DNA from 3 places in the Enterobacter pseudoroggenkampii genome. Region 1 is predicted to be linked to each of the others. Evidence: predicted binding sites of a transcription regulator. Region 1 holds the regulator's gene; each other region holds the start of a gene.
The links. Region 1 encodes LexA, which represses DNA repair genes until DNA is damaged. Its sites were predicted from a motif close to TNCTGTATGTACATACAGNA; they were not measured.
Positions count from the first base shown of each region.

Region 2: the regulator LexA is predicted to act here: its motif matches at 2,111-2,130, upstream of umuD (translesion error-prone DNA polymerase V autoproteolytic subunit).
Region 3: the regulator LexA is predicted to act here: its motif matches at 5,998-6,017, upstream of sulA (SOS-induced cell division inhibitor SulA).

Region 1 covers NZ_JAPMLV010000008.1:63,424-71,203, reverse strand. Annotated here, with positions in the region: gene OTG14_RS21845 (conjugal transfer protein TraF) at 1-287, opposite strand, end outside; gene OTG14_RS21840 (cupin domain-containing protein) at 460-948, opposite strand; gene zur (zinc uptake transcriptional repressor Zur) at 1,064-1,576, shown strand; gene OTG14_RS21830 (CsbD family protein) at 1,624-1,833, opposite strand; gene dinF (MATE family efflux transporter DinF) at 1,954-3,291, opposite strand; gene lexA (transcriptional repressor LexA) at 3,355-3,963, opposite strand; gene OTG14_RS21815 (diacylglycerol kinase) at 4,072-4,440, opposite strand; gene plsB (glycerol-3-phosphate 1-O-acyltransferase PlsB) at 4,595-7,015, shown strand; gene gntU (gluconate transporter) at 7,120-7,780, opposite strand, start outside.
Region 2 covers NZ_JAPMLV010000009.1:4,640-12,419, forward strand. Annotated here, with positions in the region: gene OTG14_RS22195 (hypothetical protein) at 18-281, opposite strand; gene OTG14_RS22200 (plasmid partitioning/stability family protein) at 285-947, opposite strand; gene parM (plasmid segregation protein ParM domain-containing protein) at 950-1,921, opposite strand; gene umuD (translesion error-prone DNA polymerase V autoproteolytic subunit) at 2,153-2,584, shown strand; gene OTG14_RS22215 (Y-family DNA polymerase) at 2,584-3,855, shown strand; gene OTG14_RS22220 (ParB/RepB/Spo0J family plasmid partition protein) at 4,504-5,466, opposite strand; gene sopA (plasmid-partitioning protein SopA) at 5,466-6,632, opposite strand; gene OTG14_RS22230 (RepB family plasmid replication initiator protein) at 7,372-7,780, shown strand, end outside.
Region 3 covers NZ_JAPMLV010000001.1:716,398-724,177, forward strand. Annotated here, with positions in the region: gene pqiC (membrane integrity-associated transporter subunit PqiC) at 1-512, shown strand, start outside; gene rmf (ribosome modulation factor) at 769-936, shown strand; gene fabA (3-hydroxyacyl-[acyl-carrier-protein] dehydratase FabA) at 1,008-1,526, opposite strand; gene OTG14_RS03395 (AAA family ATPase) at 1,595-3,355, opposite strand; gene matP (macrodomain Ter protein MatP) at 3,542-3,994, shown strand; gene ompA (porin OmpA) at 4,058-5,113, opposite strand; gene sulA (SOS-induced cell division inhibitor SulA) at 5,468-5,977, opposite strand; gene OTG14_RS03415 (TfoX/Sxy family DNA transformation protein) at 6,195-6,821, shown strand; gene yccS (YccS family putative transporter) at 6,778-7,780, opposite strand, start outside.

The DNA of each region.
Region 1 (7,780 bases):
TGATTAATTTTGTCGTTGATGGTATCAATCTCGTCCTGAAGATTGTCTTCATCCGTCACCTGCACCCCAACGGCTGGCAAGATGACCGTCACATCATCGTCTGGTTTTGCCTTTGCCAGCAGCGCCGGGTTAATTAACGCCCCACTGCCATAGCTCCCGGAGGCAACGCCCGTCCCGCCCATGGCGTCACTCCGTGATTCTGTCCAGGTATTGGCTGCTCCCGCCTGATTTGCCATAAACAAGGAGACAGCAATGCTAACCACCGAAAATTTAAAATTTTTTTTCACAGTATGCCCGTTATAGTCTGTTATGAAATAACCCCTGTCTGTTATCACCCAAACAGGAACGAACTATTGCTGTGAATAAGTAGTAAAAGACCCGCTATTTCTGTCCCTAAGTAAAACTCCCTTACGGCCTGTTATATTTTGTGACGGCCCTCAATATTTATAGATGAGGAAATTATTTTTTCCCAGGTTTTCCATCATGCGGTCCAAAAAACTGGGGTGGGTGGTCTACCCAGCGATCCTCACGGGTAGCGGCATACACCGGATTGAGGGGATAGTAGATGCGATTGTGCTTCTTGTTGGCCTCGCCTACGACCAGCAACCGCACCTCTTCCTCCGTGTTGTTAATAAAGGTGTGGCAGATACCGGTTCCGGCAGGAAACCCCACGCTGTCGCCCGGTTCAAGTTTCCACAGATAGCCATTTATCCACGCTTCTGGATAACCTTCGAGCACATAAATGAACTCTTCTTCATCGCTTTCCGCATGCGGATAGGACGTTCTGCGCCCTGGCGGCAAACGCTCATGATGGATACCAATGCGCCTGAGTCCAAGCTTACGAGCCAACGGGGCGCCGATAGAAAAAAGCTCATCGCTATCTGGATAGGTCGAATCATCCGCACCTTCTACGTCGCGCCAGTGCCGAATACAGTCAGGTTTTTTCATTGTTTATTTCCCGGTTTGTAATGGGTCAGGTATAGCACAGACTGGCGGATCTCGGTGTTTTTACCAGAACATGATAAAGTGGGGGTTTTCCGTCCTATAACATCCGGGGTGCTACATGGATAAGTCCACAAAAGAGCTGTTAGCGCAGGCCGAAAAGCTGTGTGCGCAACGCAATGTGCGCCTGACTCCGCAGCGCCTTGAAGTATTACGTCTGATGAGCCTGCAGCAGGGTGCCATCAGCGCCTACGATCTGCTCGATCTTCTCCGCGAAAGCGAGCCGCAGGCAAAGCCGCCAACGGTGTATCGCGCCCTGGATTTCCTGCTTGAACAAGGGTTCGTGCACAAGGTGGAATCCACCAACAGCTATGTGCTGTGCCATCTGTTCGATCAGCCCACCCACACATCGGCGATGTTTATCTGTGACCGCTGCGGCGTGGTGAAAGAAGAGGCTGCGGAAGGCGTGGAAGACATTATGCATACGCTGGCAGCGAAAATGGGGTTTGCCCTGCGTCATAACGTGATTGAGGCGCACGGGCTCTGTTCCGCGTGCGTGGAGGTGGAAGCCTGTCGTCATCAGGACGCGTGCCAGCACGACCACTCAATTCTTGTGAAGAAAAAGCCGCGTTAACGGCAAAAGAAAAGGCGGCTTAGAGCCGCCCTGTGGGTTATTCAGCGTTACCAGCGGTAGTCGTTACGGGTTTCCCAGTCTTTGACTTCGTTTTCCGCCTGATCTTTCGCGTAGCCGTAACGTTCCTGAATTTTACCGACAAGCTGATCGCGTTTACCTTCAATGACGGTCATATCGTCATCCGTCAGCTTACCCCACTTTTCTTTCGCTTTACCTTTGAACTGCTTCCAGTTGCCGCCGATTTCGTCTTTATTCATCATCGTGTCCTCTTAGTTAAGCGTCGGGTCGTAACGTCCGTTACGTTCTTTTCTGCTGGACGTGATAATTATTGTAGTTAAGGATTCGGCAGTTGGTTTCACATTCGGAATCTTTAACCGTCACGATATATCGTGACGTGAAGAGAACCAGGTATTGTTTTGCCAGTGGCGGTGCCAGATAAACGCCAGCGACAACCCTCGCAGCGAGAGGAAAACGGCCAGGGCCAGCCACAAACCGTGATTACCCAGCCAGGGGAGCGTCAGCAGCGTCAGACCAAACCCGGCCGCTGCAACCGCCATACTGTTACGCATTTCCGCTCCGCGCGTCGCACCAATAAACATGCCGTCCAGCAGATAACACCAGACGCCGACCACCGGTAAGACGACTTGCCAGATGAGATAGTGACTCGCCAGCTCGCGCAGCGCAGGGATAGACGTCAGCAATGCAACGATCTGCTCACCAAAGCAGGCGTAAACCAGGCCAAACGCCAGCGCCACCAGTCCCGACTGACGGCAGGCTGCCCGCCAGACATCCCGTAGTTGCCCGCTTTCACGCGCACCGTACGCCTGCCCGGAATGCGCTTCTACCGCATAGGCAAAACCGTCCAGCGCGTAGGCGGTAAAGGTCAGTAGCGTCATCAATACCGCGTTGACCGCAACGATTTCTGGCCCCAGTCGAGCCCCGAAGACCGTCAGCGCGCCGAAGCAGAGCTGAAGCAGCAGCGAGCGCAGCATGATGTCTCGGTTAAGCGCCAGCAGCTTACGGATATTGCCGCGCCATGCGGTTTTGAGCAGCGCCAGGGAGATGCCGCGCATCGCCAGCACGCGCCAGACCATCCACAGGCCAATGATAAAGGTCCCGTATTCGGCAATCGCCGTCGCCAGCGCTGCGCCCTGCACGTTCATATGCTGGCCCATCACCAGCCAGACATCCAAAACGATATTGAGCAGGTTACCCACCACCAGCAAAATCACTGGTGCACGGGCGTACTGCACGCCCAGTAGCCACCCCAGCAGAACCAGGTTAGCCAGCGACGCGGGCGCGCTGAGCCAGCGGATTTCAAGGAACCGTCGCGCCTGCGCGAGTACCGCCTCGCTACCGCCAACAACATGAAGCGCAAGGTCGATCAGGGGCGCACGCAATAAAACGATTAACGCCCCCGCGCCAAGCGCGAGGATCAGCGGCTGGACCAGCGCTCGCGCCAGACGCAGCGGATCTTTTGCACCATAAGCCTGTGCCGTGAGCCCGGTGGTGCTCATACGCAAAAAGAGCAGCAGCATAAACAGGAAGCTGGTTGCCGTCGCGCCAATCGCCACGCCGCCAAGATAAACAGGCGAATCAAGATGGCCAATAACGGCAGTATCGACCAGACCCAGCAAGGGAACGGTAATATTGGAGAAGATCATCGGCAGAGCAAGACGCCACAATGCCTTATCGGATGCCGTCAGCAGTGACATGAAAAATACCGGGTGTGGAGAATGAAGCAGGCTACAGCGGCGCCATAGCCTGTCAGGAAGAGGTTACAGCCATTCGCCGTTGCGAATGACCCCAACCGCCAGCCCTTCGATAGAGAAGTTGTGTTCGCGCAGATCGACCACAATCGGGGAGAACTCGTTGTTTTCAGGCAGTAGCTGAACGGTGTTCCCCTGTTTTTTCAGACGCTTGACGGTCACTTCGTCGTCAATGCGCGCGACCACCACCTGGCCGTTACGCACATCCTGCGTTTTGTGCACCGCAAGCAGATCGCCGTCAAGAATACCGATGTCTTTCATCGACATACCGCTGACGCGCAGCAGGAAATCAGCGCTCGGTTTGAACATGGCTGGATCGACCTGGTAATGGCCTTCAATATGCTGCTGTGCCAGTAAAGGCTCACCGGCAGCAACACGCCCCACCAGCGGAATGCCCGTCTCTTCTTCCACCAGCAGGCGGATACCACGTGACGCGCCCGAGACAATCTCAATCACGCCCTTACGCGCCAGCGCTTTCAGGTGTTCTTCGGCAGCATTCGGAGAACGGAAGCCCAGACGCTGCGCGATTTCCGCACGCGTGGGTGGCATACCCGTCTGGCCGATATGATCCCGGATGAGATCAAACACCTCTTGCTGCCTGGTCGTTAATGCTTTCATTCCGCCCCCTGGGTGTATATACAGTTATGCTGTGAGTATATACAGTCAAAGGCGATTTTGGAACCAAAAACTGCACAAAAAACCAGGGACTTAATTATTCCTCGAGGCTCATCGGAAATGTGACCAAAGCAGCGTGACCCAGGTGATAGCGGCAGTGATAATCGCCAGCAACACGGCAGCAGAGCCCATGTCTTTTGCGCGGCCAGAAAGTTCATGGAAATCTGAACCAATGCGATCAACCACGGCCTCAATAGCGCTATTAAGAATTTCCACTATCATCACCAGAAGCACGGAACCTATAAGAAGTACGCGGGTAATCGCATCAACATCAAGGAAACAGGCGACGATCACCGCGATGATAGCGGCGATGCCCTCCTGGCGAAAGGCGGCTTCGTTGATCCACGCGGCACGGAAACCTTTCCATGAATAGCCGGCGGCTTTGATGATACGCGTTAACCCAGTGGTATTATTGGCCATTAAAAGAACCTTTTATGAAAAAAAGCGTCAGTAACAGGAACTGTAGCGCGTTTCGCTACAGCCTGAAGTATGACGGGTAACAACAGAAATTTTGCGCGCTTTCTGTTATCCTTGCGCCGCAATTGCATTATTAACCAGAGGCTTTACATCGTTTATGTCCGGCTGGCCACGAATTTACTACAAATTACTTAATTTACCATTAAGCATCCTGGTAAAAAGCAAGTCTATCCCAGCAGAACCCGCGCTGGAATTGGGGCTCGATACGTCACGTCCTATTATGTACGTTTTGCCTTATAACTCGAAGGCAGACTTACTGACGCTTCGCGCCCAGTGTCTGGCGCATGACTTACCTGACCCGCTTGAACCGCTTGAAGTTGACGGTACGCTGCTGCCGCGCTATGTGTTCATTCACGGTGGACCGCGCGTGTTTACCTACTACACGCCAAAAGAAGAGTCCATCAAGCTGTTCCATGACTATCTCGACCTGCACCGCAGCAACCCCGATCTGGATGTGCAGATGGTGCCGGTATCGGTGATGTTTGGTCGTCGTCCGGGCCGTGAAAAAGGTGAAGAGAACCCGCCGCTGCGCATGCTTAACGGCATCCAGAAGTTCTTTGCGGTCTCCTGGCTGGGGCGCGACAGCTTTGTGCGTTTCTCCCCTTCCGTTTCGCTGCGTCGCATGGCGGACGAGCACGGCACCGACAAGATCATCGCGCAAAAACTGGCGCGCGTGGCGCGTATGCACTTCGCCCGTCAGCGCCTTGCTGCCGTTGGGCCGCGTCTCCCGGCGCGTCAGGATCTGTTCAACAAGCTGTTGGCCTCCAAAGCGATTGCCCGCGCCGTTGAAGACGAAGCGCGCAGCAAGAAAATATCGCATGAGAAAGCCCAGCAGAACGCCATTGCGCTGATGGAAGAGATTGCAGCGAACTTCTCTTACGAGATGATTCGCCTGTCCGATCGTATTCTCGGCTTTACCTGGAACCGTCTCTACCAGGGCATCAACGTTCATAACGCCGAGCGTGTACGTCAGCTGGCGCATGATGGCCATGAGATTGTCTATGTTCCCTGCCACCGCAGCCATATGGACTACCTGCTTCTTTCCTACGTGCTCTATCATCAGGGGCTGGTACCACCGCACATTGCTGCCGGTATCAACCTGAACTTCTGGCCAGCAGGTCCAATTTTCCGCCGCCTGGGCGCATTCTTTATCCGTCGTACCTTCAAGGGCAACAAGCTCTACTCCACCGTGTTCCGCGAGTATCTGGGCGAGCTGTTCAGCCGCGGCTATTCCGTGGAGTACTTCGTGGAGGGCGGTCGTTCCCGTACCGGACGTCTTCTCGATCCGAAAACCGGCACGCTGTCGATGACCATTCAGGCGATGCTGCGCGGAGGAACCCGTCCCATCACGCTGGTGCCAATCTACATTGGCTACGAGCACGTGATGGAAGTGGGCACGTACGCGAAAGAGCTGCGTGGTGCAACCAAAGAGAAAGAGAGCCTGCCGCAGATGCTGCGCGGCCTGAGCAAGCTGCGTAATCTCGGTCAGGGCTACGTGAACTTCGGCGAACCGATGCCGTTGATGACGTACCTGAACCATCACGTTCCCGAGTGGCGCGAATCCATCGATCCTATCGAAGCGATTCGTCCAGCCTGGCTGACGCCAACGGTCAACGGCATCGCGTCCGAGCTGATGGTGCGCATTAACAACGCCGGTGCGGCTAACGCCATGAACCTGTGCTGTACGGCACTTCTGGCTTCGCGTCAGCGCTCGCTGACCCGTGAACAGCTCACGGAGCAGCTGGATTGCTATCTGGATATGATGCGTAACGTGCCGTACTCGGTTGATTCGACCGTGCCTTCTGCAACCGCCAGTGAACTTATCGATCACGCGCTGCAGATGAACAAGTTTGAAGTCGAAAAGGACACGATCGGCGACATCATCATTCTGCCGCGCGAGCAGGCAGTGCTGATGACCTACTACCGAAACAACATCACCCATATGCTGATGCTGCCGTCGCTCATGGCGGCTATCATCACCCAGCATCGCCGTATCTCGCGTCAGGAACTCTTGCGTCACGTTGAGACGCTCTATCCGATGCTGAAAGCGGAGCTGTTCCTGCGCTGGAGCAAGGATGAGCTGGCGGGCGAGCTGGATAAACTGACGGAAGAGCTGCGTCGTCAGGGGCTGATCACCGTCACGAACGACGAGCTGCACATCAACCCGTCACGCTCCCGCACCCTGCAGCTGCTGGCGGCCGGTGCGCGCGAAACGCTGCAGCGCTACGCCATTACGTTCTGGCTGCTGAGTGCGAACCCGTCTATCAACCGCGGTACGCTGGAGAAAGAGAGCCGGACGCTGGCCCAGCGCCTGTCCGTTCTGCACGGCATTAACGCTCCTGAATTCTTCGACAAAGCGGTCTTCAGTTCCCTGGTCCTGACGCTGCGCGATGAAGGCTTCATCAGCGATACGGGTGATGCCGAGCCGGAAGAGACGCTGAAGGTATACCAGATGCTGGCAGAGCTGATTACCTCGGACGTGCGTTTGACGATTGAGAGCGCCACGCAGGGCGAGTAACGCAATGCCGGGTTATGGCCCGGCCTGACGCCCTGGATAATAAAAAGGCCCGGTAAGCGCTGACGCTACCGGGCCTTATTTTTAGACTTGTTAAATCACTGCCCTCAGCTGAGCAGCGTAAAGGCAATCATCCCGACAATTGCACCCGTCGTGCCGAGAATGGTTTCCATCAGCGTCCAGGTTTTCAGGGTTTGCGCTTCGGTGGCGCCGGTAAATTTACCGAACAGCCAGAAGCCCGCGTCGTTAACGTGAGAAACCACAATCGAACCGCCCGCGATACAGATAGACAGCGCGGCCATCTGCGCACCGGAGTAGTTCAGCTGTTCAATCACCGGCATCACCAGACCCACAGCGGTTAAACACGCCACGGTTGCGGAACCCTGGATGATACGTACCGCCGCAGCCAATACGAAACAGGTTACCGCAATCGGCAGGCCCATCCCGGTCAGCGCTTCGCCCAGAGCCGGGCCCACGCCGGAATCCACCAGTACCTGCTTGAACACGCCGCCGGCACCGATCACCAGCAGGATAATCCCCGCAGGCTGCAGCGCGGCACCGCAGATCTCCATCACCCGGTCTTTTGGCATTCCCTGACGCATCGCCAGGCCGTAAATCGCCACCAGACAGGCCACCAGGATCGCCGTGAACGGATGACCGATGAACTCAAACCATTCATAGGCGCTGGAGCCCACCGGCACAAAGCGCGCGGCGATGGTTTTCAAACCCACGAGAACCAGCGGGAGCAGGATCAGCGACAGGCTGAAG
Region 2 (7,780 bases), on a different contig from region 1:
CAGGTTAATGTTCATACTCATCCCCGCCCCTCTGGTTTTTTCTCGTCAAACGCCAGGAGAACCCCGAGGCCGATCAGCGAGGCGTAGCAGACCTGCATCGCGATTGTCACCGGCAGGGATATGTTATCAGCCAGTACGCCGGGAACGACGACGGCCACGCCTGCCAGTATCATTCCCCTGCCGGTCTTTTTGACACGTTCCGGCCACTGGGATTCGGGCACGTTCCGGGCGCGCAGAAAGGTATGAATGCACTGTTCTGCCTTTTGTTTAATCACTGACATGTTTTAGTCTCCGAATGCCCGTCGCATATTTTTCTTTATCCTGGTCGCGTCACCGGTTAACGGTGCGGCAGGCTCTGCTGGTTTCTCCGGTACTGCAGCCTTACACGCGCCAGCTGTACCGGCCATCTGCTGAACCAGAACCTGCAGCTCGCTGACCGTGCCGGGCGGTACCGGCATACTGGCCAGCAGACGCGGCAGCTCCGGTGCGGTCGTATGCAGGGCCAGACCGGTGATAATCAGGTTTCTCAGCAGCTCGCCACGCAGGCGGGATGACACGCCCGTCAGCACACGCTCAACCCGTTCACTGCTCCGGTCATCCTGAAGCGTCAGGGTGTAACGCCGGCGCTGGTATTCCGTCTCCGGTGACATGGCCAGAGCCGCCACGCCACCATCAGGCTCATCAGGAAGTCCTGAGAGTGAAGACCAGGAGCCGGATACCAGCGCCATCACGGCACAAAGCCGGATGGCGCTCAGATGCCCGTCAAAGAATACCGGGATCAGCGCCGGTAAACGGGCATCCGTCTGGTACATCACCGCCCCGGCGGTGGCGGCGGTCCGGATGAAGTCACCGCGCAGGGGCTGTGAGATGGTGCTGATGGTCGCCATCGCCGCGATGTCGGTGCGATCGTCGCTGTGCAGATAGAAAGAATACTGGCCGTCCGGCACGTTTAGTCCTCTTTATTGTAAAGGGCAATCTCTCTGGCCAGCGCCAGTTGCGGATCGCCTATAACCTCAATACGGTCAGGAGCCAGAGGCCAGGCCTGACGGATAGCCTCTTCAATGAGGGATGCCCCTCCCCCGACCAGGAATACCCGGTTAACGTTCCTGAAGGCCGTCAGCTCACTGGTGACACGTGCGCCCAGGGAAGTGATTGCCTCTGTAATTTTGTTCAGCACATCGTCAATTTTTCCGGCATCGTTGATCACACGCTGCAGATACTGACGATCATTGCGGTTGCGGATGACCGTGTCAGCAATAAGCGCGCTGGTTTCGCTGTCTGCAGCCCGCAGCGCGCCTGCAGCTGCGCGGGTGACCTGTGACACGCCGACAGATGGATTGCCGTGTACTGCACTGATATCATCAAACTGTCCGACAATAACACCGGCATCGAGCGTGGTTCCGCCGAGATCGATAATCAGGGTGGTCTCAGCGGGTCCGGGTTTCAGCTCCGCGAGACGGGAGAACGCCGCCGGCAGTGATTCCGGCATCACCTTCACGTCCGTTACGGTAAATGCCCTGCCCTTATTCAGAACCAGCTCACGCATCAGGTTTTCCCGTTTGCGTCGGATGTTCTCCTCGTTCCGCTGGCAGTCCCCGTCATAATACTCGCTCAGGGGCAGCGTCACGGTCAGGCTCACCGGCTGCGGCTCAAGCCCGCTGTTCAGCAGCGCATGATGCACGGCCAGCAGGTTGAGATCACCGTACTGATACTCCACGTTTGTTGTCGGGATGGCATCCCGGCTGACGCTGTCCCAGGTGTATTTCAGCGTGCCCACCTGATAGTTGAACGTTGCAGCACTGAACTCCGCCACTTTCCAGCCATGCCGGAAGGAGTTAGCAGAAACCCGGGTCTGCAGCTCGTTTCCATCAAACCATGCCAGCTTAACATTAGTTGAACCATCATCGCAGTAAATATTCATCATTATGCTCCGTCAATTAAACTCAATTTGATACATATTATAAGAGCAAAATGGAAAAACAAAAGCCTTATTTCTCATTATGAGCAACAATAAAGAATCAAAATGATATTTACGAACATTTTGAGTAGCTTAGGTTACTCATTCTGTTCATGGCGCAGGCGATCTGGATTATCCTCACGCTGTTAAATATACTGTATAAATAACCAGTATATTTAGACATCAGGAGGAAAGATGAAACTGCAGCTGTTCAGCACCGGGAAAGAACTCCCGCCACAGGCCCATCCGTTGTTTGCAGACCTCGCCTGCTGCGGTTTTCCCAGCCCTGCAGCTGACTATGTCGAGTCCGACCTGGATCTCCATGATTACTGCATACGGCATCCGAGCGCGACTTACTACCTTCGTGCAAGCGGAGACAGCATGGCTGACGGCAGCCTGTACAATGGCGATCTGCTGGTTGTGGACAGTGCCGAGAAGCCCCGGCATGGCGATATTGTTGTGGCCAGCGTGCAGGGGGAATTTACGGTTAAACGGCTGCTGCTGACGCCACGACTGACGCTGCAGCCCATGAACGCGGCCTGGTCACCGATTTATCCCGATCCGGACGATCTGGATATCTTTGGCGTCGTCACGCACATCATTCACCGTCCCCGGGAGATGTACTGATGTTTGCCCTGGCCGATGTGAACAGTTTTTATGCCAGCTGCGAACGTGTTTTCCGCCCGGATTTGAAAGGAAAGCCGGTTGTGGTGCTCAGTAATAACGATGGCTGCGTAATCGCAAGAAGTGCCGAGGCAAAGCCCTGGATCAAAATGGGCACACCGTGGTTTCAGATGAAAAACGAAAGGTACCCGGAAAAAATATACGCGTTCTCAAGCAACTATGAACTTTATGCCTCGATGTCGGCGCGCGTGATGAGCTGCCTGGAGGAGCTGGCCCCCAGGGTGGAACAGTATTCGATTGACGAGATGTTCCTCGACCTGACCGGCGTTGAGCATTGTATGGACCTGGAGGACTTCGGCCGGCAGCTGCGCCAGCACGTGTATGACTGTACCCGTCTGACCATCGGCGTGGGCGCCGGACCAACGAAAACGCTGGCAAAATCAGCCCAGTGGGCCTCAAAGGAGTGGAAACAGTTTCGTGGCGTGCTCGCCCTGACCCGGGGGAATCCTCAGCGAACGCGGAAACTGCTTTCACTGCAGCCGGTCGAAGAGATTTGGGGCGTGGGAAACCGTATTGCACGCAAACTCAATGTACTGGGCATTAAGACCGCGCTCGATCTGGCCCTGACGAACCCGGCCTTCATCCGCAAAAATTTCTCCGTGGTCCTCGAGCGAACGGTGCGGGAACTGAACGGGGAAAGTTGCATGTCGCTTGAGGAAGCCCCGCCGACAAAGCAGCAGATAGTCTGCAGCCGCAGCTTTGGTGAGAAGGTCACTGAATACGATTCGCTGCGGCAGGCTGTCTGTCAGTACGCAGAGCGGGCCTCAGAAAAGCTGCGTAAAGAGCGCCAGTACTGCCGGCATATTTCCGTTTTCATCAAAACGTCTCCGTTCGCCGTTAAAGAGCCTTACTACGGCAACGTGGCCACGGAGAAACTGCTTACACCCACTCAGGACACCCGGGACATTATTGCGGCCGCCACAACGGCTCTGGAGCGTATCTGGAAGGACGGGCACCGGTATGCCAAAGCCGGTGTGATGCTGAATGACTTCACCGGCTCCGGCGTTTCGCAGCTGCAGCTGTTCGACGAACGTCCGCCACGTCCTCACAGCGCCGAGCTGATGAAGGTTCTCGATGGCATTAATCATTCCGGTCTGGGACAGGTCTGGTTTGCCGGACGAGGGATTGCGCCTGCATGGCAAATGAAACGCAATATGCTCTCCCCTGCGTACACCACCCGCTGGAAAGATATTCCCGTTGCGAGGATCAGATAAATTCTGCTTTCAGAGAGAGCCAGTAGTGCTCGCCGCAGCCGAACGACATGGCGAAGCCCGCGAGTGAGCGAGGAAGCACCAGGGAACAAAACGAACATAATCTTCTTACGCGCCGAATACAGGAATCACTGTAACAATCTCAAAATCGGTATTGTGATAGAAACAACTGAACAGAGTGGGACCATGGTCCCAGTTAAATCCGGCGTGTGGAATCGATATTCCCGGTGGGGTTTGACGGGTGAGTTCTGCCACGCAAGTATGAGGTGGGACCGTGGTCCCAGTTAAATCCGGTGTGTGGAATCGATATTCCGGGCGGGGTTGACGGGTGAGTTCTGACACGTAAGTAGGAGGTGGGACCATGGTCCCAGTTAATCTGGTGTGTAGAATCAGTATTCCGGGATGGGTTAGCGTCTGAGTTCTAATATGCAGGTTGAGGGGTGAACCGTGGAACTAGTTAAGAAAAAGTAGCAGGAACTAGATTTTAAATTATGGTAACAATCAGGTTGAGAGAAGAAAACAGACCTTTTTAACAGCTCAGGGCTATAGTGCAGATAATAGCTGCTCCGGATGTATATATTTCGAAGCAGCATGTAACGCATTAAGGATATTGGAAATTAACGATAACGCTCGCTTGTATCATTAAACAAGCTAAACTTTTTGTAGGTCGCGCAGTATGTTTTCTATCTTCTCGATACACTCGGCAGGCAAACGAGATTTATCGAGATTAAAAATCACCTTATCGCCTTTGTATAGGGCTGTCGCACCAGGTACAAATTGATGACGGGTATTAAGATTAACTTTTTTACCTGATGGCTCTTTCAGAACATCCGTCAGTAAACCAATAACTTCCTCGGATTCAAAGATAACTCCCGCTTTCTTTTGCTCATGAAGCTGTTGTGTCCGTTGCAACAATAAAGCTTCTTTTCCCGAAAATGCTTTGTACAGCGCCTCCCCTGAGCGGGCGGAAAGTTCACCAGGATGAGTAAACAGGGCAACCACTGATTTTGGCAAATGGGCTGTGTTGATGCAACGCGTGATGATTTTACGGGAAATATTCTCAGCTTCAGCCAAAGCAGAGATATTGCCGTTAAAATCATTTTCCAACCGCTGTGCATAGCGCTTACCCCGTTCATAAGCACTGACTGGGCGGTAATCATTACCCAACCTAGATAACGACATCATCTGTTCGTCATCGAGATCGCCCACGAGAACGCGATAATCCGATGATGTCATTATGGCGGCTTTACGGCGACGACTGCCATCTGCAATCTCAATTACACCTTCTACCCGTCGTCCGAACGCAGGCGTCTGCTGACCACTCAGGAGAAAAGAGGGGATCAGATCATCAAGCGCGTCTTCGGTCAGTAGTTCCTGGTCACGTTCATTACCTGACCAGACTCTTGATACCGTTTCAACACTCTCGCCCGGGATGGCTTCAAGAACAAATTTCACTTCCCGACCACAAACCGGAAGCAGAATGGTATTCCCGCGGGCCATGGCTCCCACCCGTGCAATTAATGAATCAACCATCGGTGCAGCGGGTGCCGACTGTTCAGTTTCGGGGCGGATATCTTTTACGGTATGTTTTGGAATGACTGGTGCACGTTTCATTATCTGATCTCCCAGCGAGGTTTAATCAGGCGATCAAAAATTTCATTACAAACAGGCTCCCAGATAGCCAGCGCATTTCGCCAGGCTCCTGTAGATGAGCGCTGATCGATAGCCTGCTCAAATACCGTTCTCATACGGATCTGACCTTTACCGACTTCGTCGGTCTCGCGTACAACATTTTTCAGTACCATGCTTCCCCAGGCATCGCGGATCTGTTCTTCCATCCAGGGTGACTGTGAGCCATTGTTATTGCTGTATTTGGTCAGAAGAATTCTGACGTCAGGTTCAAAACCCTGCAGGTCCACGTTTTTTAACAGATCGCGCAGCATGTCAAAAAACTGAAGGGCAGAGGTGTAATCAAATAACTCTGCTGGCGTTGGCACGATGAGTACATCAGCAGCACAGACGACATTGATGGTACCAATACCGAGGTTCGGTGCACTGTCGATAACAATGACATCATAATCATGAGCCACCGTTTCGATGGCCAAGCGAAGCATCATATGAGGTTCTGTCGGCAGTTTTCCGTTGTCAAACCTTCCCATGAGCTCTGTCTCAATGCGGTGCAGGGCAAGGCATGACGGAATGATGTCGAGACCCGGCCAGCAGGTGGTTTTGACGGCATAGGCTGCATCATCGCGCTCACCGAGATAAAAAGGCAGCAGTGTATCTTCGGCATGGATATGCAAATCAGGGACCCAGCCGTGGTACATGGAGGCTGTGCCCTGTGGATCATTCCCTTCGACAAGCAGTACCCGCAACCCTTTCAGCGCTAGATCCTGTGCCAGGTGGACAGATACCGATGTCTTATAGACACCCCCTTTATGTGCTGCCACCGCGATGACGGGCGGAACGCTGTCATCAGGACGGCGCAGACGGGTGCCAAATACATCCCGCATATGGTTGATTTGTTCAATGGTGTAGCCCACCCGCTGCTCCACACGTCCACGCATTTCCATATCAGGATGGGGAAGGCGTCCTGCTTTTTCTGCATCACGGATTGCCTGAGAAGAAACGCCAATCAGATCGGCGGCCTCACCCACACGCCAGCGACGGGTAATTTTCCTGGCTTCCGGGCTATCATCGTTAAACTGTGCAATCGCGATTGCTTTCGTCATTTCATGACCGGCCGTAATGCACTGGTCAAGCGTTTCCATCAGTCCCATTCTCTGTTCCTTGTTATCATCTTTGCATTAATCTATTAAATCTTGGTGAAAGGCGCAAAGCAACATTAAAATTGCAAACCGTCTCAAAAATTGCAAAGCTGATCAAAATGCAACCGTATTCCGTTCAGCATCCGCTTGAAGGTTGCCGCATGCTTCAGTCAATATAATCCGCTCGCCGCAGAAAGCGTGCGCACGCAGGCGCATGCGTCGAGGAAGCGGAATTACTGATTACTAGCAGGGTGTGGCTGACGCTCTGAAGCTAACGAAGATCCACCGAATGGATCTGAATGGTGAGGAATTGACTACGGTATGCAGATTATTGACTGCGGTATGAATCACAATAGGAACAGGGAAGGGTAATGAAATGCATTTCTCTGCATATCACAGTCAATATTATTGACTTTCAGGGTGTTGTATTACCGGGTTGTTGTACCAGGATTCATATTGTGTCATGTCAGTCGTCCATATGTACGGGATGCTGTCAGTTATTCCATATTTCGATCCAGTAATTGATCCTTAAGGAGATCATGGTGAGATCAAAAAGAGATCCCCGGATCGTGCAGCGCCCCGCTACGCCTGAGCCCGGAGACTGTCTACATTAACTGTGGTGTGTGGTATGTTGACTGTTATGTGCGGGATCACCTATTGCGGTATGCAATTGTATTAACTGGGGTATGTATTTCCGTTGACTGTGATATGCGTATATACTTTCCTTTGTGGATAACCGCGGGTTAATAAAATGGCTATGGAAAATAATGAGTTACCCCTGAATCTTCAGGAGGTCAACAAGACAACGGGCGAAGTTGTTAAGCTGGATGTCAACAGCGCCAGTACTGTTCAGCCTGTTGCGCTCATGAGGCTTGGTTTGTTCGTTCCTACCCTGAAATCAACCTCCAGGAGTAAGACGAACCGCAAAAACGTCACGGATGCGACTGAGGAGCTCGTACAGCTGTCCATTGCCCGGAGTGAAGGGTATACCGATGTCAGGATCACCGGATCGCGCCTCGATATGGATACGGACTTCAAAGTCTGGCTTGGGATCATCCGTTCAATGTATGATTTTGGCGTCAAGGACGACACGCTCAAGCTGTCTTTTGTTGAGTTCGTTAAAATGTGTGGTTTTGACTCCCGGCGCTCTAACAAGAAAA
Region 3 (7,780 bases), on a different contig from region 1:
GAGTAGATAATAAAAGCTACTATCAGCTGCCTGTGGCGACCCATAGCGGTGGGCAAAGCACGGCCAGTCAGGGAAACCGTCAGCTGTGGGTTGAGCAGGTTGCGGTGCCGGATTATCTGGCAGGAAACGGCGTGGTCTATCAGACCAGCGACGTTAAATACGTGATTGCGACGAACAACCTGTGGGCCAGCCCGTTGGATCAACAGCTGCGCAACACGCTGGTGGCCAATCTGGGCAGTCAGCTACCGGGTTGGGTTGTCGCGTCGCAGCCGTTGGGTAACGACCAGGATACGCTGAACGTCACCGTAACGGGCTTCCACGGCCGTTATGATGGTGCGGTCGTGATCAGCGGGGAGTGGTTGCTGAATCATCAGGGGCAGCTGATTAAGCGTCCTTTCCATCTGGAGCTCAAGCAGCAGAAAGATGGTTATGACGAAATGGTGAAAGTCCTGGCTCAGGGTTGGGCACAGGAGTCGGCCAGCATCGCGAGGGAAATCTCCCGGCTGCCATAAGTAAAATTCATCATCAAAAACCGCAGTTGGCCTCTCGCTGATTGCGGTTTTTTTTTCGTTTTCACTTCAGTTTGTTACTTGTGCTGCGTCACAATTTTTGTACAAATGAACTTCCAGGTAGCTCACAAATATGACACCCGTATGAATTTTGAACATTGACGATGGGGCTAATTCGGGGTATTCGTTATCTGTGCCTGTACATTGAGTGCAGACACTGTTTTCTTTCCACCAGACAAAAGAATGAGGGAAACGAGGCATGAAGAGACAGAAACGAGATCGCCTGGAACGGGCTCATCAACGTGGTTATCAGGCCGGCATCGCTGGACGTTCTAAAGAAATGTGTCCTTATCAGACGATAAATCAAAGGTCACAATGGCTTGGAGGCTGGCGAGAAGCCATCGGCGACAGGGCACTCATAGCCTGATAACGTCTCTTTCAAAAAAGAAACCTCCGCAATGCGGAGGTTTCGCCTTTCCGGGGGTGCAAAAAGCACGATCAGAACGCAGAAGTATCCTGGAACAGGCCAACTTTCAGGTCGCTTGCGCTATAGATCAGACGCCCGTCTACCAGCACTTCGCCATCTGCCAGGCCCATAATCAGGCGGCGGTTAACGATGCGCTTGAAGTGAATACGATAGGTCACTTTCTTCGCTGTAGGCAGAACCTGGCCAGTGAATTTGACTTCGCCCACGCCCAGCGCGCGGCCTTTACCTTCGCCGCCCAGCCAGCCCAGATAGAAGCCAACCAGCTGCCACATGGCATCCAGGCCCAGACAGCCAGGCATTACCGGATCGCCAATAAAGTGGCAACCGAAGAACCACAGGTCCGGGTTGATATCGAGTTCTGCTTCTACGTAACCCTTATCGAAGTTGCCGCCGGTTTCGGTCATTTTCACGACACGGTCCATCATCAGCATGTTCGGGGCCGGTAACTGTGGGCCTTTTGCGCCAAACAGTTCACCGCGACCAGAGGCAAGAAGATCTTCTTTTGTATAGGATTCGCGTTTATCTACCATGTTCTCAGTAAGCCTTATTTTAGTGAAGGACGCAGGATAGCTAACACGTGTACGCTGAACAAGTCCGATCAGTTCGAACTAAACCAGCCCAGCCAGCGTAACGGCCATGGATAACGATGACGAGCATCCTGCTGTGTCGCCTGAGCAATGCGCTCCTGGATAGTCTGCATCAGGGTGGTTTGCCCTTCGCCATCCCATACCAGGTTTGTCAGTAAGGGTAGTGCATCCTCAATCCCTTCGATGGCCCAGATAGCGAACTGCTCTTGTTCCACCGCATCCAGAATTTCCTGACTGAGGCTTAAATGGCGTGCGTTGGGAGCCGGGATAATCACACCCTGCTTGCCGTTTAAACCGCGCTGCTGACAGATAGAGAAGAAGCCTTCAATTTTCTCGTTGAGGCCCCCCACTGGCTGGGCGCGGCCGAACTGGTCCACCGAACCGGTGATCGCGATGTTCTGATTGATGGGCACTTCCGCCAGGGCGCTGATTAAGGCGCACAGCTCGGCCATAGAGGCGCTGTCGCCATCCACTTCGCTGTAGGATTGCTCAAACGTCAGCGAGGCGGAGAAGGGGATCTGTTGCTCAAGCTGCAGCTCTGACATCAAAAACGCCTGCATGATCATCATGCCTTTGGCGTGAATGTTTCCGCCCAGCTCGGCTTTCCGTTCAATATCGGTGAACTCGCCATCGCCAATGTGCACAACGCAGCTGATACGGGATGGCTCCCCGAATGCGCGCGGATGGCCAGGAAATTCAATCACAGACAGGGCGTTAATCTGCCCGACGCGTTCGCCTTCGGTTTCCACCAGAATTTGTTCGAGCAGAATTTCATCCTGCATGCGGTCAGCAAGATAACCTTCTCGCCACTCACGCTGTGCCAGCATCTGAGTGAGCTGTTCGCCGGTGAACGCCCCGTCACCGCTAATCACACCCACTTCACGCAGCTGTTTGCCGATCCAGAGCGGGCAAAGCGGCAGCGTTTCCTGGTCACCGGTGTAGCGTACCGCTTCGCGGATTAAGCCCGGCCACGCGTCAGCCGCAGGGGTTGGCAGCGCAAAACGTTCGGCAACGGCCATCACCCACTGACACCACTGCGCCATATCGTCGGCGTCAGCAATCTGGATGTTGTCTTCGTATTCGCTATACACGGCCTGCTCAGCCAGTTCCGGCTCCATTTCCTGGAAGTCCGCCAGCGATTCACGGTCGCCCGTCAGCACGACGGTCAGCGACAGCGGCATAGAGGGAACAGAGACGGGCAGAGGACGAGACTCATCGTAGCCGACCCAGTCGAAACGCTGCTGGTGCACGATGGTTTTCAGACGCATCCACAGCAGCGGCTGCGAGAGCAGGGTGCGCAGTGAGATGATCAGAACACCGCCATTTGCGCGATGTACCAGCCCAGGCTGCAGCGAAAGCTCGCCGTTAAACTGGCGCAGACAACCAAAGAGTTGTTCAGCCTCGACCCAGTTAGCGGTAATCACCTCGCCCTTAGCGGCAAAATGGCCGTCGGCCTGTGCCGCCGGTTCGAAAGTGACATCATGTCCCGCGATACGATACTGGCCGCCAAAAACGGCGTTCGCTTCCGGCTTTAACTGACGCACGGCATCCCCGAACAACGTCAGGTATTCCGCTTCTTCCGGGGCTTTGAGCAGCATGAAAGGCGCAGTTGCCCATGGGCTTAAGACCTGCTCCAGCGCGTAATGCAAACGGGGCTGCGTATCGCTAAGGATGAATTCGTGTTCTTTTGCGAGTTCGGGCTGTGCAAACAGTTCCTGATAACTTTCGGTATCCGGAACAAGGTCACGCCATGCAAGTTTCGTAATGGTCAAAGTTGATGTTTTTTAGTCAGATGTAAAAGCGTGGAGTATACCGTAAGCGGGGGGCTGTACCCAAGCGGGATTGGGTATTTCGACAGGGCGATTGGCTGCATTCACTCACAGGATATGATTTCTTTTCAGCAGATTGCTAAAAAACTGATATTCTGAACAGAGTTACGTGGTAACACTGAGATCGCAATGAAATATCAACAACTGGAAAATCTCGAAAGCGGCTGGAAATGGAAGTACCTGGTCAAAAAGCACCGTGAAGGGGAGCTGATCACCTGCTACATCGAAGCCAGCGCTGCGCAAGAAGCCGTGGATATTTTGCTGACCCTCGAAAATGAACCGGTACAGGTTAACGGCTGGATTGAGAAACACATCAATCCTGCCTTGTTAAACCGGATGAAGCAAACTATCCGTGCGCGACGCAAACGGCATTTTAATGCTGAGCATCAGCACACTCGAAAAAAATCAATCGACCTTGAGTTCGTTGTCTGGCAACGTCTGGCTGGGCTGGCACAACGACGGGGTAAAACGCTTTCGGAAACCATCGTGCAGTTGATTGAGGATGCCGAACATAAAGAGAAGTACGCCAACCAGATGTCGACGCTGAAGAGCGACCTTCAGGCGCTGTTGGGTAAAAAGTAGATTTTTCTTTTCTTCAGACAATAAAAAACCCCGCATGGCGGGGTTTTTTTATAAGACGTTAACTTATGCCGCTGGCTGAGTTACAACGTCTTTGATGCCTTTAACTTCGATCTCTACGCGACGATCTGGAGCCAGGCAGTCGATCAGTGCAGCGCGAGCTTTCACGTTGTCACAGGTGTTGCCAGTAACTGGGTTAGATTCGCCCATACCACGTGGGGAGATCTTGTTAGCTGGGATACCTTTAGAGATCAGGTAATCAACAACAGACTGAGCACGTTTCTCAGACAGTTTCTGGTTGTAAGCGTCAGAACCGATACGGTCGGTGAAGCCCAGAACCACTACAGAACCGTCTTTAGGATCCAGGTTGCTCAGCTGAGAGTACAGCTGATCCAGTGCCTGCTGACCTTCTGGTTTCAGAGTCGCTTTGTTGAAGTTGAACAGAACGTCAGACTTCAGAGTGAAGTGCTTGGTCTGTACTTCTGGAGCTGGAGCCGGCGCTGGAGCAACAACTGGTGCTGCTTCTTCCTGCTGGCCGAAACGGTAGGAAACACCTACGCTCAGCATGCCGTTGTCTGGACGAACACCAACGGTGTTGCCGTCGCCGATGTTGTTAACCCACTGGTATTCCAGACGGGTAGCGATGTCACGGGTCATAGCCCACTCAACGCCACCAGCGAATACTGGGGAAACACCGGTGTCATGGTCGCTACCAACCTGGTTGTTGCTGGAGTCAGCGCGCCATACCATGCCGCCCAGACGGGTGTACACGTCCAGATCGTCAGTTACTGGGTAACCCAGTTTAGCGGTCAGCTGAACGCCCTGTGCTTTGAAAGCGCCGTTTACGGTGTCGCCTTTGTATGGCATACGACCTAACCAGTCGTAACCCATTTCAAAACCAACATACGGGTTAACCTGATAGCCACCGAACGCACCTGCACCAAGCTGGCTCTCGTGAGTCGGGCCATCGTTGTTCAGGTCTTTGTTGTACCAGCCGGTGTCGTGGAACTGAGACCAGCCCAGTTTACCACCTGCATACCAGGTATTATCTTTCGGAGCGGCCTGCGCTACGGTAGCGAAGCCAGCCAGTGCCACTGCAATCGCGATAGCTGTCTTTTTCATTTTTTGCGCCTCGTTATCATCCAAAATTCGCCATGAAAGTCTCAAGAGAGAATCACGGTTAAATCCTTCACCGGGGGGCGTGGTCAAATATAAATCTACCGATATCTTCGGCTTAGGCCGAGCACCCCTGGCGATGTAAAGTCTACAACGTAGCTGAAAACTTACAAGTGTGAAGTCTGTCAGGCATATGAAAAAAAAAGTTCCGTATACCGATTATTTAACATTTTTAGAACGAATTTTGTGCAATAAAATGAAGGAGAACCGCACCAGACAAGCCTTGCCGCAATTTTCAGACCGGGAACTTTAATGCCATCTTGTGGTCGAAAAAAATTCCAGGAAAAATCTTAATTTCACTCAATGATACAAATTTGAGTGAATTTTTAGCCCAGAAAGTTGTCCTCTGCGGTAAGAATCCGATCGAACCGGACGCATAATGAACCCGATCGCACTCCCTTCTTCAGCGGCTTCAGTCAGACGGAAATGTTCCTCTTCCGTCAATTCTTCGGGTAACCATCCAATTACCACGCTGTAATTTCCGGTGCGTAACGCGCGGATCATCGACTCAACGGTATCGCACGGTGAGAGCTGATTAATCTGCATGACCTTGGTCAGCGGAAGGCCAGCGGACTGAACCCACTCACGGCTCAGTTTTTGCTGAGGCGTTAGCCAAAGCTGCCAGCGCGATTGCTGACCAAGCTGTTGTAATAACGGCAACAACAGAAGTTGCGTCAACAGGGGCTGGTCTTCACGATAAACCACTTCACTGATAAGCCCTGTGGAAACACGCTCGACGGAATTCTGCGCGACATTGCCTGCGGCAGAAGAGAGAGAGATTGCGCGATTTGCATAGCCTGAAGTGTGCATATTCATTCCAGCCCTGTAGTTACTGTATGGATATACAGTAACCCCTGTATGCATAAAGATCAACCTCATTTTCGGAAAGCGACTCGCAAAATTCATTCAATCTTGATGCCCCTGGAAAAATCATCTTGCTCAACGGCGATAAGTTGCCTATTTTCCTGCTAACGGATCCGCTAGTAAGAAATTTCGTTGTTACTTTATGATTTTGAAGGGAAATATCATGAAAAAGATATCTTATGAACGGATTTATAAATCCCAGGAATACCTCTCCCCGTTGGGCGAGATTCATCATCGCGCGCTGTTTGGCGGCTACACCCTGGCGGTGGATGATGCGGTTTTTGCCATGGTGTCTGATGGCGAGCTTTATCTTCGGGCTTGTGAGGAGAGTGCGAAATACTGCGTAAAGAATGCCTCCTCATTTTTGACATTGATGAAGCGAGGCCGCCCGGTGCTGCTCAACTATTATCGTGTGGATGACGGATTATGGCAGGACAGGGAGCGGTTGCTTCAGCTCTCCTCGTTTGCGCTCAGTGCGGCAAGAAAAGAGCGCTATCAGCGCCATCAACGAAACCGACTCAAGGATCTGCCAAACCTGACCTTTCAGCTTGAAGTCTTGCTTTTTGAAGCCGGTATCACTAATGAGGAAACGCTGCGGGCGCTGGGCGCCAGAGCCAGCTGGCTGAAGATGCGGGCGAAAAATAAAGCGCTCAGTATTAAAGTCCTCTTCGCGCTCGAAGGGGCTATTGAAGGGCTGCATGAGGCGGCACTCCCGGCAGGCATTCGCCGGGAGCTAACGGAGTGGTTTAATGCGCTGCCTGAGCCACAGGAGAATCACTCCTCCAGGTAGCGATTTGCTGTTGCAGCCGGCAAATTTCAGGCAGCAGAGCGATAAGCAGGCCTATCTGCTGAAGAACCAGCGGCGCTTTGCTGTCGTTTCCCGGGTCAAGATGCGCAATGCGTTGCGCCAGTTCATTCAGCGCCTGTTGTACGCGCGGTTCATCGGCTGGGCGGTGATGAAGCGCGTCATCGACATAACAGACGGCGTCATCGAGCAGGTTGAGAATACCCGGGTTGGTGAGTTTCTCGCGGTGTGCACCCAGCGTCGAAATATAGCTGGTAAACGTATGGTTCAGGCAGAGCAGGCGGAACGCGGTCTCACGAATTTCCGCCGTGGCGCGAGGCTCCGTTGACATGTTAGAGACAACGGAGGCCAGTTCTGCATCACTGTTGTGCGCATCACGACGTGCTATCCGGTAAGCCAGGCGGTTATCGCGGCCCTGGTGGTACTGCTCCAGAATAGCGTCAAGGTAACGACAGTTGGCATTCATCGCCCTGTCGACCACGCGCGGCAAATTGCGGAAACGCCAGTCCGGCCAGATAAAGCTGACCGCGGCCCAGGCAATCGCGCAGCCTATCAGGGTATCGATCACGCGGGGCAGGGCGACTTCAAAGCCTTCACCCAGCAGGTTAAAGCAGAGCAGTACCAGCAGCGTGATAAACATGGTGGCGTGGGCATACTGCACGTTGCGAAACGCGAAGAACAGCACGCCGGTGATGACGATCAGAATCAATTGACCTTCGACGGAAGGCACGAAATAGAGCACCGGAAGGCCGATCGCGACGCCAACCAGCGTACCGATAATACGCAGCGCAAGACGATGTCGGGTGGCGTTATAGTTCGGCTGGCAGACGAACAGGCTGGTGAGCAGGATCCAGTAGCCGTGGTGCAGTCCGGTTATCTGAATAAAGGCATACCCCACGCACAGCACCAGCGACATTCTCACCGCGTGGCGAAAGAGAGCCGAC